Regions from separate parts of the Ligilactobacillus faecis genome, predicted to be linked through region 3. Evidence: predicted binding sites of a transcription regulator. Region 3 holds the regulator's gene; each other region holds the start of a gene.
What was found. The regulator NrdR, encoded in region 3, represses ribonucleotide reductase genes. The targets are predictions, from matches to a motif close to ACACNATATATNGTGT.
Positions count from the first base shown of each region.

Region 1 (4,290 bases), 900 kb from region 3:
AAAAAAGTATAAAACGCCAAGAATAACAACATTATACACCTATTAGGTGATGTACTTTTTGGGTAAAAATTAAAAAAAGTTCATTTTATCAAGTTTAAAATGATCTGTTTAACTGCGTTTTCTTATACAAGTGAAAGATCTTGCCAAGTTTATGGTGATATATAAAAGTTTTTTAATACTTAAGTTATAATAAAATGGGGATATCATTAAATGAATGACCAAAAAATTTTATTGAAGCGCTAAAAAAGCAGCTGATATTGTCAAGCAAACGAGTACCGCAAATACTCAAAAAACTAAGACAGATCAGCTGCAGTAGAGGAAAGTGTCTCAAAACTGCGCAGTAAAATTGCTTTACCGCGCAGCATCAAGGATATAAGTGACACTAACGGAGCTTATGATACCACACTCATATTCAAGGCGCAACGCCGTTTTAGCTAAAAAAAGAGCCCTTTTACGAGCTCTTAGAAAAAACTATTTGAGGTCAGCCTCTGTCGTGCGGGCAACGAGAACGTCACAATTTGCTACGCGGGTAACGTGAGCAGCGACTGAACCAGTAACGATCCGGTGTAAGATATTTTTGCCAGTCGAACCAACAATGATCAAATCAGACTGATATTCTTCAGGAAAGTCTTCTGCGATCACGAGTTTAGGGTTTCCAAAACGAATATGAACATTGATCTGTTCTGGTCTGAAGTCATACTTTTTGATCAGATCATTACGTAGTTCGAGCAGATATTGTTCATTTTCTTGTTCGATGCGGTAGATCTGTTCACCGTCTAAGGCGATCCCAGCGCCACCGTATTCAAGTGAGTTGAGATCTAAAACACGGAGGATATCTAAATGAGCATCATTACGTTTTGCAACTTCGACCGCTGTTTTCAAGGCGGCGTTTGCCCCGTTAGAACCATCGACTGCAACTAGGATCTGTCTATAAGTAACTGTCATAACCTTTCACCCTGCCTTTAATGATTTATTTTTATCATAACGCTTAACTTTGTTGAACTGCAAGCAATAAGCTAGTTTAAGGTGAGAAACATCAAGCCAAACGTTGTCACTAAAATCAGACAAAACGGCAAATTGAAAGTTGCTTGGCGCCAAACTTTTTTTGAAAAAGGTGCCCTTTGATAAAAGTATTTGATCTTTGTGCGGTAGTGATATAAGAAATAAAGTGCGATCAAAACGAAGCTAAAGTGCGTTATCTCGAGCAATGGCCCGCTGATCTGGGGAAAATGTTGCAAGCAAAGATCAAATATCTCTCCGAGGACTAGATTATTGAAAATATGTAAGAAAATAGCATATTTCAAGCCGTAAATAGCCGTTATATAGCCAAGGACGATCCCTAGGACAAAAGCAAAAGGCGTTTGCACGATGTTGGCATGGTAAAGTCCAAAGAGCAGTGCGGAAAAAAAGATAGCAAAATTTTTACCGCACTTTAAAAAACTCTGGTAAAGAAAACCGCGAAAGAGCAATTCTTCGCATAAAGGTGCAAGACAGATCGTATAAAAAAACATCGACCAAGTTGTACTACTACCACTAGCAGCTTCGATCTGTTCAGTGGCGCTGTGGCCAATAAAGTTTAGTAGCCCTTCGACCAGCCCATCACTGAAAGAAAAGAGCGTTTGACATAAAAAAAGACAGCTGATCATATAAAGAAGCATCTTTTTGGAAGGGCGTTGTACTTCAAAGGTAGTTTTGAGTTGGTTTAATAAATTTCTTGAGCTTGCAAGATAGAGCGTAAAAAGAATGACGATGACAGCCAAAAAATAAGGCCAGCCACTATTTTCAGACAAGGTAGGTATTGCCAATTGAGCGAGGCTTAAAACGACTAGAAAGAGCAGGGAACATGACAAATAGATCCAAAGTGGATAAGTGAACGGACGTTTTGTGTGTAGTGGCATAAAGATACCTCACTTTCGAAAAAAATAAAGTTAGGTCTAAGTCGACCTAACTTTATTTTTAACCGATCTCTTTGAGTAATTCAACGTGTTTTTCTTTCAAACGAGCTAATTGTTGTGCATCAAGGTTGTTTAATTCAAAAAGTTTGTCTTCGATCTGTTCTAAAACAGCAACACGATCAGTTACATTTGAGACAAAATCATATTTATCGCCATCGATCACGAGTAATGGTGAAGAATCGTATTCTGCCATCCAAATGTCATAGTGACGTAAGAGACGTTGATAGTATTCAACTAAAGAAGGATCGCGTTCGACTAATTCATATTCACGGCCCCGTTTCTCGATCCGCTTGATCATCGTATCATAAGAAACTTTGATCGTGATCATCAGATCGGGAGATTTTTTATGTGAAGCAAAGGGGAGCTCTTCCATCATATTCGCAAGTAAGCTCTTATAGATATCATATTCAACATCTGTTGCATTACCCATTTCAGTGTTCATCTTCATGAAGATCTCATCTTCATAGATCGAACGGTCAAGAATATTATTGTCTTCTTGCATCGCAGCTTTGATCATTGCAAAGCGTCGATTCAAAAAGAAAGTTTGAAGAAGATAAGCATAGGGGTTAGTAGCGTCTTTGTCGCCAGCAGCCCGTTTTTTGGCTGCGATCTCATTACCTTTATAAAAGATCGGCAAGACGGGATTATCTTTAACTGGTTCATAGTATGCTTTAGTGCCTAATTCTTGGGCTAAGATCTCTGTTAAACTCGACTTACCTGAGCCGATGATTCCTGATAGTGTGATCAAAATGATTGAAGCATCCTTTCTCTAAAAATCGTTAACTATTATAATTACCTCTAACCATCATACTCGGAAATCAGTAAAAAATAAAGCGTATCTTGTGTATTTTTTTAAAGACCCACAACATCTTGTGGGTAGATATCACTTGCTGAAAAAATACGAATAATTTATACTTGAAGTATAATAATGTTAACTTTTAGAGGAGAACTTGATGAAATCAGTATATTTAGCATCACCATTTTTTAGTCCAGCACAAAAAGAGCGGATCGCCCAAGTTAAAGCAGCTTTAGAAAAAAATCCGACGATCGATGAAAAAGCGATCTTTGTCCCACATGAAAATGAATATACAAAAGCTGAATTTGGAAGCTTAGAATGGCAAAAAGCAGCTTTTCAACTAGACACATCTCAGATCGATGCAAGCGATGTGGTCGTTGCGATCGTTGATTACAAGTTAGAAGAAACAAAAGAAAACGAACCAGACTCAGGAACAGCTTTTGAGATCGGTTATGCTTATGCAACACGGACGCCTGTGATCGTGATCCAATTTGACAGTGAAAAAGAAGTCAATTTGATGATCGCTCAAGGTCTGACAGCTTACTTTGATGTTACAAAAGAAGGACTTAAAGCATTAGAAGCTTATGACTTTGATCTTTTGATGCCTAAATATTGTCCTCGTCCAGTTATTTAATGACGCCTAGCCGGAAATTCCGTGACTTTAGTCATGGGATGGATAGGCCACTATTGAGCCTCTTTATGGGGCTTTTTGTTTGTTTCTGTATATTTTTGGTCATTGATATATTTCTCGACAACTTCTTTGCTCATATTGCCCAATGTACTCATATAGTAACTTGGCGACCAAAGATGACCGCCCCAATATTGGCTACGTCGTATTTCTGGATGATTTTGTAAAAAAATATAGGCACTACGTCCTTTGAGCGCCTTAATGGCACTAGCCGGCGCTTTGCTTGGCGGAAAACTGATCAGCATATGAATGTGATCCGGCATGACTTCCATCTTTTCGATTACGATGTCATTGTTATCTGCAACTTGCTGCAAGATAGCTTTCATTTCGTTAGATAAGGCCTCGGTTGTAAAAGTCTGATTGCGATATTTAGTTACCCAGATCAAATGGTAATGGAAATTATAGATATAACGACGAGTATAAATGGCCTCTTTGATTTTTTCTTTAGTCATAATATGGTCTCCTTTGTTAATATATTGACATCATGATATAATGTTATTATATCAATAAGGGAGGTGAAATCCAATGAAGTCAATGGCAAAAATGAAATATCATTATGGCCTAAAAATGCGCTGCTATCCTAGTGACCAACAAAAGCAGTTGATTAAAATCAACAGTGACGCTAGTCGCTTTATCTATAACGAAATGGTTGCGATCAATAAGGAACTGATGCAGCTTCGCAGAGTTAAGCTACCGATTGACATAGTTAGGGATCGTATTAAGCAACTAACTATGCGCCAAAACGCTAAGCAAATGTCTAATCACTATCAATTCTTAGAAGATAAACGAATTGATAGTTTGACGAAAGCTAATGCCATTCAGAACTATCGGAAAGCTTGGAATGCTTTTCG
Region 1 covers NZ_CP123639.1:661,924-666,213, reverse strand. The annotation lists gene QFX10_RS03315 (universal stress protein) at 472-945, opposite strand; gene QFX10_RS03310 (CPBP family intramembrane glutamic endopeptidase) at 1,017-1,898, opposite strand; gene QFX10_RS03305 (deoxynucleoside kinase) at 1,957-2,703, opposite strand; gene QFX10_RS03300 (nucleoside 2-deoxyribosyltransferase) at 2,909-3,385, shown strand; gene tnpA (IS200/IS605 family transposase) at 3,436-3,891, opposite strand; gene QFX10_RS03290 (RNA-guided endonuclease InsQ/TnpB family protein) at 3,965-4,290, shown strand, end outside.
Region 1: QFX10_RS03305 (deoxynucleoside kinase) is a predicted target of NrdR. The motif match lies at 2,816-2,831, and genes of this name have one in related genera.

Region 2 (4,290 bases), 500 kb from region 3:
AGTAGGAACAAGATCGAAACGGACTTATCGGATCGGACAACCGATCAAAGTCAAGTTAGTCAATGTCAATGCTGAGCAAAAAGAGATCGACTTTAAACTTCTAGAGATGAAAAAAGCACCTAAATCAGATCTTCTAAAAGATATTGATCCAAAAGATCTACCTACTAGACGTAACGACCGCTCGCGTGGTGAGCATTTTGATAAGCGAAATGGTGGCAAACGTCCGTATAAGAAGCAAGGAAATGGACGCTTTAATAAAAACAACGATGCTAAAGATAAACGTCGCAATGGTGGTAAAAATAATAATAAGCGTCCTTTTTACAAACGTCGCCGTGAAGCTAAAAAATAATTTAGCGATAAAGGACTGAGAAGATGGGAAAAGAAAAACAAAAAGAACGTCCGTTAGCTCAAAATCGCAAAGCTAATCATGATTATTATATTTTAGAAACGCTCGAAGCTGGGATCGCCTTGACTGGGACTGAGATCAAATCAGTCCGAGCTGGCAGGATCAACCTTAAAGATGGTTTTGCCCAGATCAAAAATGGCGAAGCCTGGCTGATGAATGTGCATATTTCAGAATATACCCAAGGAAATAGATTCAATCATGATCCTTTACGGAATCGTAAACTTTTATTGCATAAAAAGCAGATCACACATTTGGCCGAAGAGACGAGTGGTAAAGGGATCACTTTAGTGCCTTTGAAAGTTTATCTAAAGCATGGTTTTGCTAAAGTTTTACTTGGGGTGGCTCAAGGTAAGCATAACTACGATAAACGTGAAACCATCAAACGGCGCGATCAAGAGCGTGAGATCAGACGGACCTTAAAAAATTACGGTTGAAGCAAAAAAACCTCTAAGATTTGATTTAGAGGTTTTTTTATGTGTGTTTGCATCAGGCTAAAGGACCAGTTGTCTGATTAAGGTCTTCTAAGCGATATCGAGCTCGTTCGCCTCCGATCAATTTAGGACGCGAGCTCAAGAATGTTACGTGAGCTTTGCCGATCTCGGTGATCGATGTTCGTACAGGGATCTGAACGAAACGAACATGCATCCCGATCGCTGTATCACCGATATCCATCCCAGCTTTAGCGACAAGATGCTCAACTTCAACTGGTTCAGTAAATTGTTCAAAAGCAGCTACTTGTGCTGCGCCACCGGCATGCAAAGTCGGGACGACAGTAACGATCTCTAAGTTGTGATCTTTAGCAACTCGTTTTTCAATAACTAAAGCGCGGTTCAAATGTTCGCAACCTTGGACAGCCAAGTGGACTCCTAATGGATCTAAGATCGAACGGAGCGTTTTAACAATTATTCGTCCAAGTTCAAGATTAGAGTGTTTGCCGATCTTTTGCCCTTGGATCTCGCTTGTACTACAGCCAAGAACAAAAATATCATTTGGCTCAAGTGTCGTTTGAGCTAGAAATTCAGTCATGCTTGTTTTTATTTGTTGTGCGATCTTATTTAGATCATTTTCGTGTGTCATAATAAACCAGCTTTCTTTGGAACAAAGATTGAATACCTTGATATATCAGATATCCAAAGATATTGTAACAAAAAAGATCGAGGGTATCAAAAAATGGACTGGTGCGCAATTGAACTACCCCAACTTAACCTAAAACTACCGTTTTTTAACGGCTTGAAGTTGGGAATTCTGAGAATACAGCAAACTTGCCAGTCTAGCTTTTCACTGAGTCGGTAGCGGTCACTGCTTTGTTACCATGGTACCGTTTTATTATCAGAATAGAGTTTCTAATCCTCTAGCTAAGATATTTTTAGCCGCGTTAACATCTCTATCAAGATGTGAATTACAGTTAGCAGAATGTTGATTTTTATCTAATTCCATAGTTATACTCATTTATTATATTATCTGAATTAAAATTATCAAGAAAAAGAAGCGCTTTTAGTGCTTCAGAATGGGATGATTCATCCACCACTTATAAAAGTGGAAGTCTTCTCGCCATTTTAGGATAAATTTGTTTCACAAAAAGGTCAAAAGAGCTCTTTTCTGATTTGATGCGTTTGCGCTGAGGTATATTGTAATCAATGTATATTGTGTCTTTTGTGAAACTAAACACTATATATTGTGTTTTTTGAAAAAAGAAGCTATCATATATAGTACCAAATATGATACATATGTACGATTTTGATAGAGAGGATCTGACAAAAATGATGGAGATGAATACGAAAGTCAGCTATGATTTTCCTAAAACAGTAGAAAAAACCGATGGGTATCGGGTCCCCTTTGCACTTTATAAGTTAGAACGGATCTTAGATATTTTAGGACTAACTCCTGTAAAAGACGAGATCTTAGCGACTTTAGCGCTACGTGTCGCCAATTACGATGTTCTAAAGACAAGTGCACTTGCAACTGAACTTATGACTACTTTGAACGAATTGGGATATATAGCGGAAGCTAAGTCTTATTTAGAAGCACACGAAAAAGAAGAGCAGACCTGGCGAGAACAAACTGATCCGACGTTGCGCTTAGACCGTTTACAATCAAAAGATCCAAGTTTAGTGCATGAAAATGCCAATAAAGATAGTAATGTGTTTAATACGCAACGTGATCTGACGGCAGGAACAGTCGGGAAAACATTAGGGCTCAAAATGATGCCTAAACATATCGCTAAAGCTCATTTACGGGGAGATATCCACTACCATGATCTTGATTATACTCCTTGGAGTCCAATGACAAATTGTTGTTTGATCGATTTTAAAGAGATGTTGACAAAAGGCTTTAAGATCGGGAATGCCGAAGTTGAAAGCCCACATTCGATCCAGACTGCGACTGCACAGATGTCACAGATCATCGCAAATGTTGCTTCAAGCCAGTATGGGGGCTGTTCTGCCGATCGAGTCGATGAAGTTTTAGAACCATTTGCTTATAAAAACTATGAAAAGCATTTGGCTGAAGCGAAAGAATATATCGTTGAAGCAGAGAAACAAGTTGAATTTGCACGCAAAAGGACTAAAAAAGATATCTATGATGCGATGCAAGCTTTAGAGTATGAGATCAATACACTTTTTTCTTCGCAAGGCCAAACGCCTTTTACGACACTTGGTTTTGGTTTAGGGACGTCATGGATCGCACGTGAGATCCAAAAGTCGATCTTAAAGATTCGGATCGAAGGCCTAGGTAAAGAAAAACGAACTGCGATCTTTCCTAAGTTAGTTTTTACGATCAAACAAGGGTTGAATTTAAACCCAGGTGAACCTAACTATGATATCAAAGAATTGGCGCTTGAGTGTGCTACGAAACGAATGTATCCTGATGTTTTGATGTATGATAAGATCAAAGAGTTGACAGGAAGTTTTAAGGCTCCGATGGGGTGTCGTTCTTTTTTGCAAGGCTGGCAAGACAAAGACGGGCAGGAAGTCAATTCAGGTCGTATGAATTTAGGCGTCGTTACCCTTAATCTTCCGCGGATCGCTTTAGAATCAAAGGGGGACCAAGAGCTATTTTGGCAGATCTTGCACGATAAGATCGCACTTTGTAAAGAAGCATTAAAGTTTAAAGTTGCTCGTGTTCTAGAAGCTTTACCAGAAAATGCACCGATCCTTTATCAGTATGGAGCTTTTGGACAGAGACTGAAACCAGGTGATGATGTCTCACAACTCTTCTTAGATGAACGCGCAACTGTTTCCCTAGGCTATATCGGCCTTTATGAAGTTGGAACACTTTTTTACGGACCTGATTGGGAAAGCGATCAAGCGGCCCATGATTTCACATTACAGATCGTCAAAAAACTATATGATGCCTGTGTTGCGTGGTCTAACGAAACTGGTTATCACTTTAGTGTTTATTCAACACCAAGTGAGTCATTGACAGATCGTTTTTGTAAGATCGATACAAAACGTTTCGGAAAGATCAAAGATATCACTGATAAGGAATACTATACAAATAGTTTTCATTACGATGTGCGCAAGCATCCAACGCCATTTGAAAAAATATTGTTTGAGATGGATTATCCTAAATATGCAGCTGGTGGCTTTATCCACTATTGTGAATATCCAAATTTGCGCCAAAATCCTAAAGCTCTTGAAGCAGTCTGGGATTTTGCTTACGATAAGGTTGGCTATCTAGGGACGAATACACCGATCGATCGTTGTTATAAATGTGGCTTTCAAGGTGAGTTCAAAGCGACTGCTCGTGGGTTTGAATGCCCCGCTTGTGGCAATCATGATCCTAAGTCTTGTGATTGCGTCAAAAGGACATGTGGTTACTTAGGAAACCCACTCCAACGGCCAATGGTGCACGGACGACATGCTGAGATCGCTGCGCGGGCTAAA
Region 2 covers NZ_CP123639.1:1,640,297-1,644,586, forward strand. The annotation lists gene rnr (ribonuclease R) at 1-349, shown strand, start outside; gene smpB (SsrA-binding protein SmpB) at 373-840, shown strand; gene QFX10_RS07465 (TIGR01440 family protein) at 893-1,483, opposite strand; gene nrdD (anaerobic ribonucleoside-triphosphate reductase) at 2,167-4,290, shown strand, end outside.
Region 2: nrdD (anaerobic ribonucleoside-triphosphate reductase) is a predicted target of NrdR. The motif match lies at 2,072-2,087, and genes of this name have one in related genera.

Region 3 (4,290 bases):
GCGCGCATCAAGTTCTTGTTTAGCTCGTTTAGCTAAAAGCTGTTCACTTGGAACATAAACGACTTCGATCCGGTGTTTACTCACCGCTAACGTCGGCAAATATCCAGGCGCAAAGGTTTGCTCTCCTTGAGCCATTTTTTGCTTGATCGTCACATATTCATAAAGCTTACTGATGCTTTTCATAACATCGTCTTTTGTCAAAAGATGCTTATTTTCAGCTAAAAAGCGTTTGACATCTGGATCATTTAAGGCCGTTTCGACTAATTCATTATAGCGCTTTGACCAGTTATGCCGTTGCATCTGTTCTGTCAAACTTTTCCCTATATCTTCCATAGTCTTTCTATCCTTATTCTTTATTTTCTTCGAGTTGTGCTAAGAGATCATCGATCTCAGCATCTAACTTCTGTTTTTCAGTTGCTGAGCTTTTTTCTTTTGAACTAGACTGTTCTTTTTTAGCCCAATCCGGAAGTGTCTCACGCTGAACGACCTTTCTTGAGGCATAACTTTGCTTTTTCTTTGTTCTTTTTTCTAAAGCTTCTTGATTCGCACGTTTCATAAGATCCATCGCTTCTTCTGGGGTCTGGACCTTGTTTTCTGCCAGTTTAGCCGCTGCTACCGTAAAGCGATTAGAAACTCTACCCTCTAACACAGGATTATCTTGAGCGATCAAATAATAATGCAACAAGACATTGATGACTGCATTTGGCAAAACTTTTTTCGTCACTAAATTTTGAACGACATAACGCTCTAAATCAGAAACAAAACTATTTTTTTGTTGCTTTAAGACCGTTAAAAACTCAAGTGGTAAATAAGCTTTGCAAACTTCAGCGATCGCTTGTTCTTCTTTTGAGAGCACCGGAAGTTCTTTTGCCGTCTCGTTCTTACTTTCAACAACTTGTTCTCGTGGCTGAAGCTCGCGCTCAAATTGGCGTGTGGCTAATTTTTTGAATTCTTCATGATCAACTGTATTATCATGCACGTTCAAGGCTTGTTCTAATAAGCGAACGATCTGTAATTCATCTAAACCATAAAGGAGCGTTACCGTTTTGATCAGCTCACTTGCTTTAGTCAACTCTTCTTCAGGAACAAATGAATTTGCCACAAGATCTTTCAAATATTCTAGATCTAAGGTAACTTCGACTTGTGCAAGTGGGCTTTTTTTCGGACGTTCAACGACCCGCGGACGTTTTGAAGCAGTCAATAGATCTGCACTTTTGACTGTGTAGACATCTAATAAATCCCGAGTGATCTCTTGCACTTTAGGATATTCCAATTTTGTAGCTAAATAGCTAGTTTTCAGTTCATCATAACGAACTTGCCCAACTGAATCACAAAGTAACGTGCTAAAAAGGTCGTCTGTAAAAAAAGCTTTGGCGCTTAAAGGTGCTTGGAGCTCATAAATAAGCAGATGGCCTAGATCATCTGTTCGTTCAAAAGTTCTAAGAAGCCCTAAAGCTTCTAACTTGATCCGTGCTTCATAAAAAGCCCGCAGACCTAAACCAGAACTAGCCAATAGTTCTTTATGCAAGCGCCGTTCAAGTAGATCAAAAGTACGCTGAGCCTGTGAAACTAACAGTGCATAGATCCCATAAGCTTCGACTCCCAGAAGTGGTTGATAGAGCTCTAAAACTAGCTTAGCTTCAGTGGAGCCGATCTGGTCTAGCGTTGTTGCGATATAGCCATCTTTAGGCGACAGCTGTTTTAATGCATCAACCATCGACAGACCCCTTTCACTCTTTATTTTCAGTCTTAGGTGCCTTTTCGCGGGCCATCAGCTCTTGGAGCTCATTTGCAAAAGAAGCCATATCTTTGAACTCACGGTAGACACTAGCAAATCTGATGTAGGCGATGTCATCAACATCAACTAAGATCGACATCACATATTCTCCGATCAATTGACTAGAAACTTCATTTCCACCAACTGCTCGGATCTTCTTTTCAACTTGATCAACGATCGCTTGGATCTGATCCATTGGGACTGGACGTTTTTCGGCAGCGCGCATCACGCCCCGCAAAACTTTTTCACGATTAAATTCTTCTCTAGCTCCATTTTTCTTGATAACGAGTAGTGGAGTTGCTTCAACTCTTTCAAAAGTTGTAAAGCGAAACCCACAATTTTCACATTCCCTGCGCCGCCTGATCGCATGTCCATTGTCGGCGGGCCGGCTGTCCACTACGCGTGATCCATTTTGATGACAATTTGGACACTTCATGTTTCTTTACCCCATCTTATCTTTCTATCAAATGATTTGTCTTTAGCCATTTTATCATTTGTGCCCGCGTCTCTTCAACTGTTCCCGAACTATCAAGCACAACAGTCGCCTTTTTACGCCTGATCTCATCTGGTAATTGGTGTTTGATCCGCGCTAAAGCATCTTCTTTTGCAAGGTGATCGCGTGCCATGATCCGCTTTATTTGTAAAGTTTGCGGTAAACTCACAGTCACGACTGCATCACAAAGCTCATCATATCCTTGCTCAAATAATAAAGGCGCATCAAGAACGATCACCTTGGCTGATTTGGCGTGCGCGATCTGAGTTAGATACTCAGCTTTGATCAATGGTATCATCACCGTATTTAGCTTAGCTAACATCTTAGGATCGTCAAAAACGATTTTTCCTAAAACAGCCCGATCTAGATCACCTTCAGGCGTTAAGATCTTTTGGCCAAACGTGTGCACGAGCCGTCTTAGACCGGGTGTCCCTTTTTTGACGACTTTTCGGGCGATCTGGTCAGCATCTAAAACACAAAAGCCTAACGTTTTCAAATAGGTGCTCAAAGTTGATTTTCCCATTCCGATCCCGCCAGTCAAGCCTAAAATATAACTCATTTTGGCACCTGCTGACATTGAGGGCAAAAATGCGTTCCTCTTTGACCAACAACTGTTTTTTCGATCAAGGTCCCACAACGCTTGCATGGCTTACCCGTTTGACCGTAAACATCTAATTCAAATTGGAAACCACCTTCATTTTCAAACGCATCTGTATAGCTTCGGATCGTTGTACCTCCAGCTGCGATCGCCATTTTAAGTTCGGCAATGATGTTATCATGAAGTTCTTTAGCTTTAGCAAAAGATACTGCATTACAAGGTGTCAACGGATGAAGTTTTGTCTGCCATAAAACTTCGTCGACATAAATATTACCTAGACCCACAACAAGCGTTTGATCAAGTAAGGCTGTTTTGAGCGCCTTTTTCTTTTTTTGTAGACCTGTATAAAAAGTCTCAACTAAAAAGTCGCTTGCGACAGGTTCTGGTCCCAATTTTTTTAAACTTGCAAGTTGGGCTTCTTGCCCAGTTTTCACTAGCTGCATTCGCCCAAATTTGCGTACATCGTTATAACGCAGTTGTTTTCCCGAGGCAAGCTCAAAAATGACATGTGTATGCTTATCGACTGGTTCGGTAGCTTGTTTGACATAATATTTACCTTCCATTCGCAAATGAGAAACAACGGTCTTGGCATTTGAAAAGCGTAATAGAAGATATTTTCCGCGCCGATCGACACGTTCTAGCGTTTCCCCTGCTAATGCCTGTTCAAACTCACTTGGATCGCCTAAGATCATCTTAGGATATAAGACCTCGACTTGTTTGATCTTTTCATGCAAAACCAGTTGCGTTAGTCCGCGTCTGATCGTTTCAACTTCTGGTAATTCTGGCATTTTCTTTCCCCCTATTTTGTATCGAACCACGTTTTGCCACTAGCACTTTCGACTTTAAGTGGCACGGCTAATGAAACTGCAGAATCCATCACTTGTGGCACAAGTTGGGCTAGTTTTTCGATCTCATCTTTTGGCGCTTCAAAGATCAACTCATCGTGGACTTGCAAGAGCATCTTAGCTTGTAAGCCTTCTTTTTGGAGCATCTTTTGCATATTGATCATCGCAACTTTGATGATATCGGCAGCACTTCCTTGGATCGGCGTATTCATTGCAGTTCTTTCGGCAAAAGAACGCAGATTATAGTTTCTGCTATTGATATCATCTAAATAACGGCGGCGGTGGAAAAGTGTTTCAACATAGCCTTGTTCTTTAGCTTGCTCAACGATCTCTTGCATATACCGATGGACACCTGGGAACGAGGCAAAATAAGCTTCCATAAACTCTTTCGCTTGTTTACGTGTACTATTGATGCTTTGGGCCAACCCAAAATCACTGATCCCATAAACGATCCCAAAGTTAACAGCTTTGGCTTGACGACGCATATTAGGCGTTACTTGACTTGGATCATCTAAGCCAAAGATCTGCATGGCCGTATTAGCATGGATATCGCGATCCTCCCGAAAGGCTTGTTGCA
Region 3 covers NZ_CP123639.1:2,143,389-2,147,678, forward strand. The annotation lists gene dnaI (primosomal protein DnaI) at 1-333, opposite strand, end outside; gene QFX10_RS09785 (replication initiation and membrane attachment family protein) at 347-1,717, opposite strand; gene nrdR (transcriptional regulator NrdR) at 1,731-2,213, opposite strand; gene coaE (dephospho-CoA kinase) at 2,230-2,829, opposite strand; gene mutM (DNA-formamidopyrimidine glycosylase) at 2,826-3,656, opposite strand; gene polA (DNA polymerase I) at 3,668-4,290, opposite strand, start outside.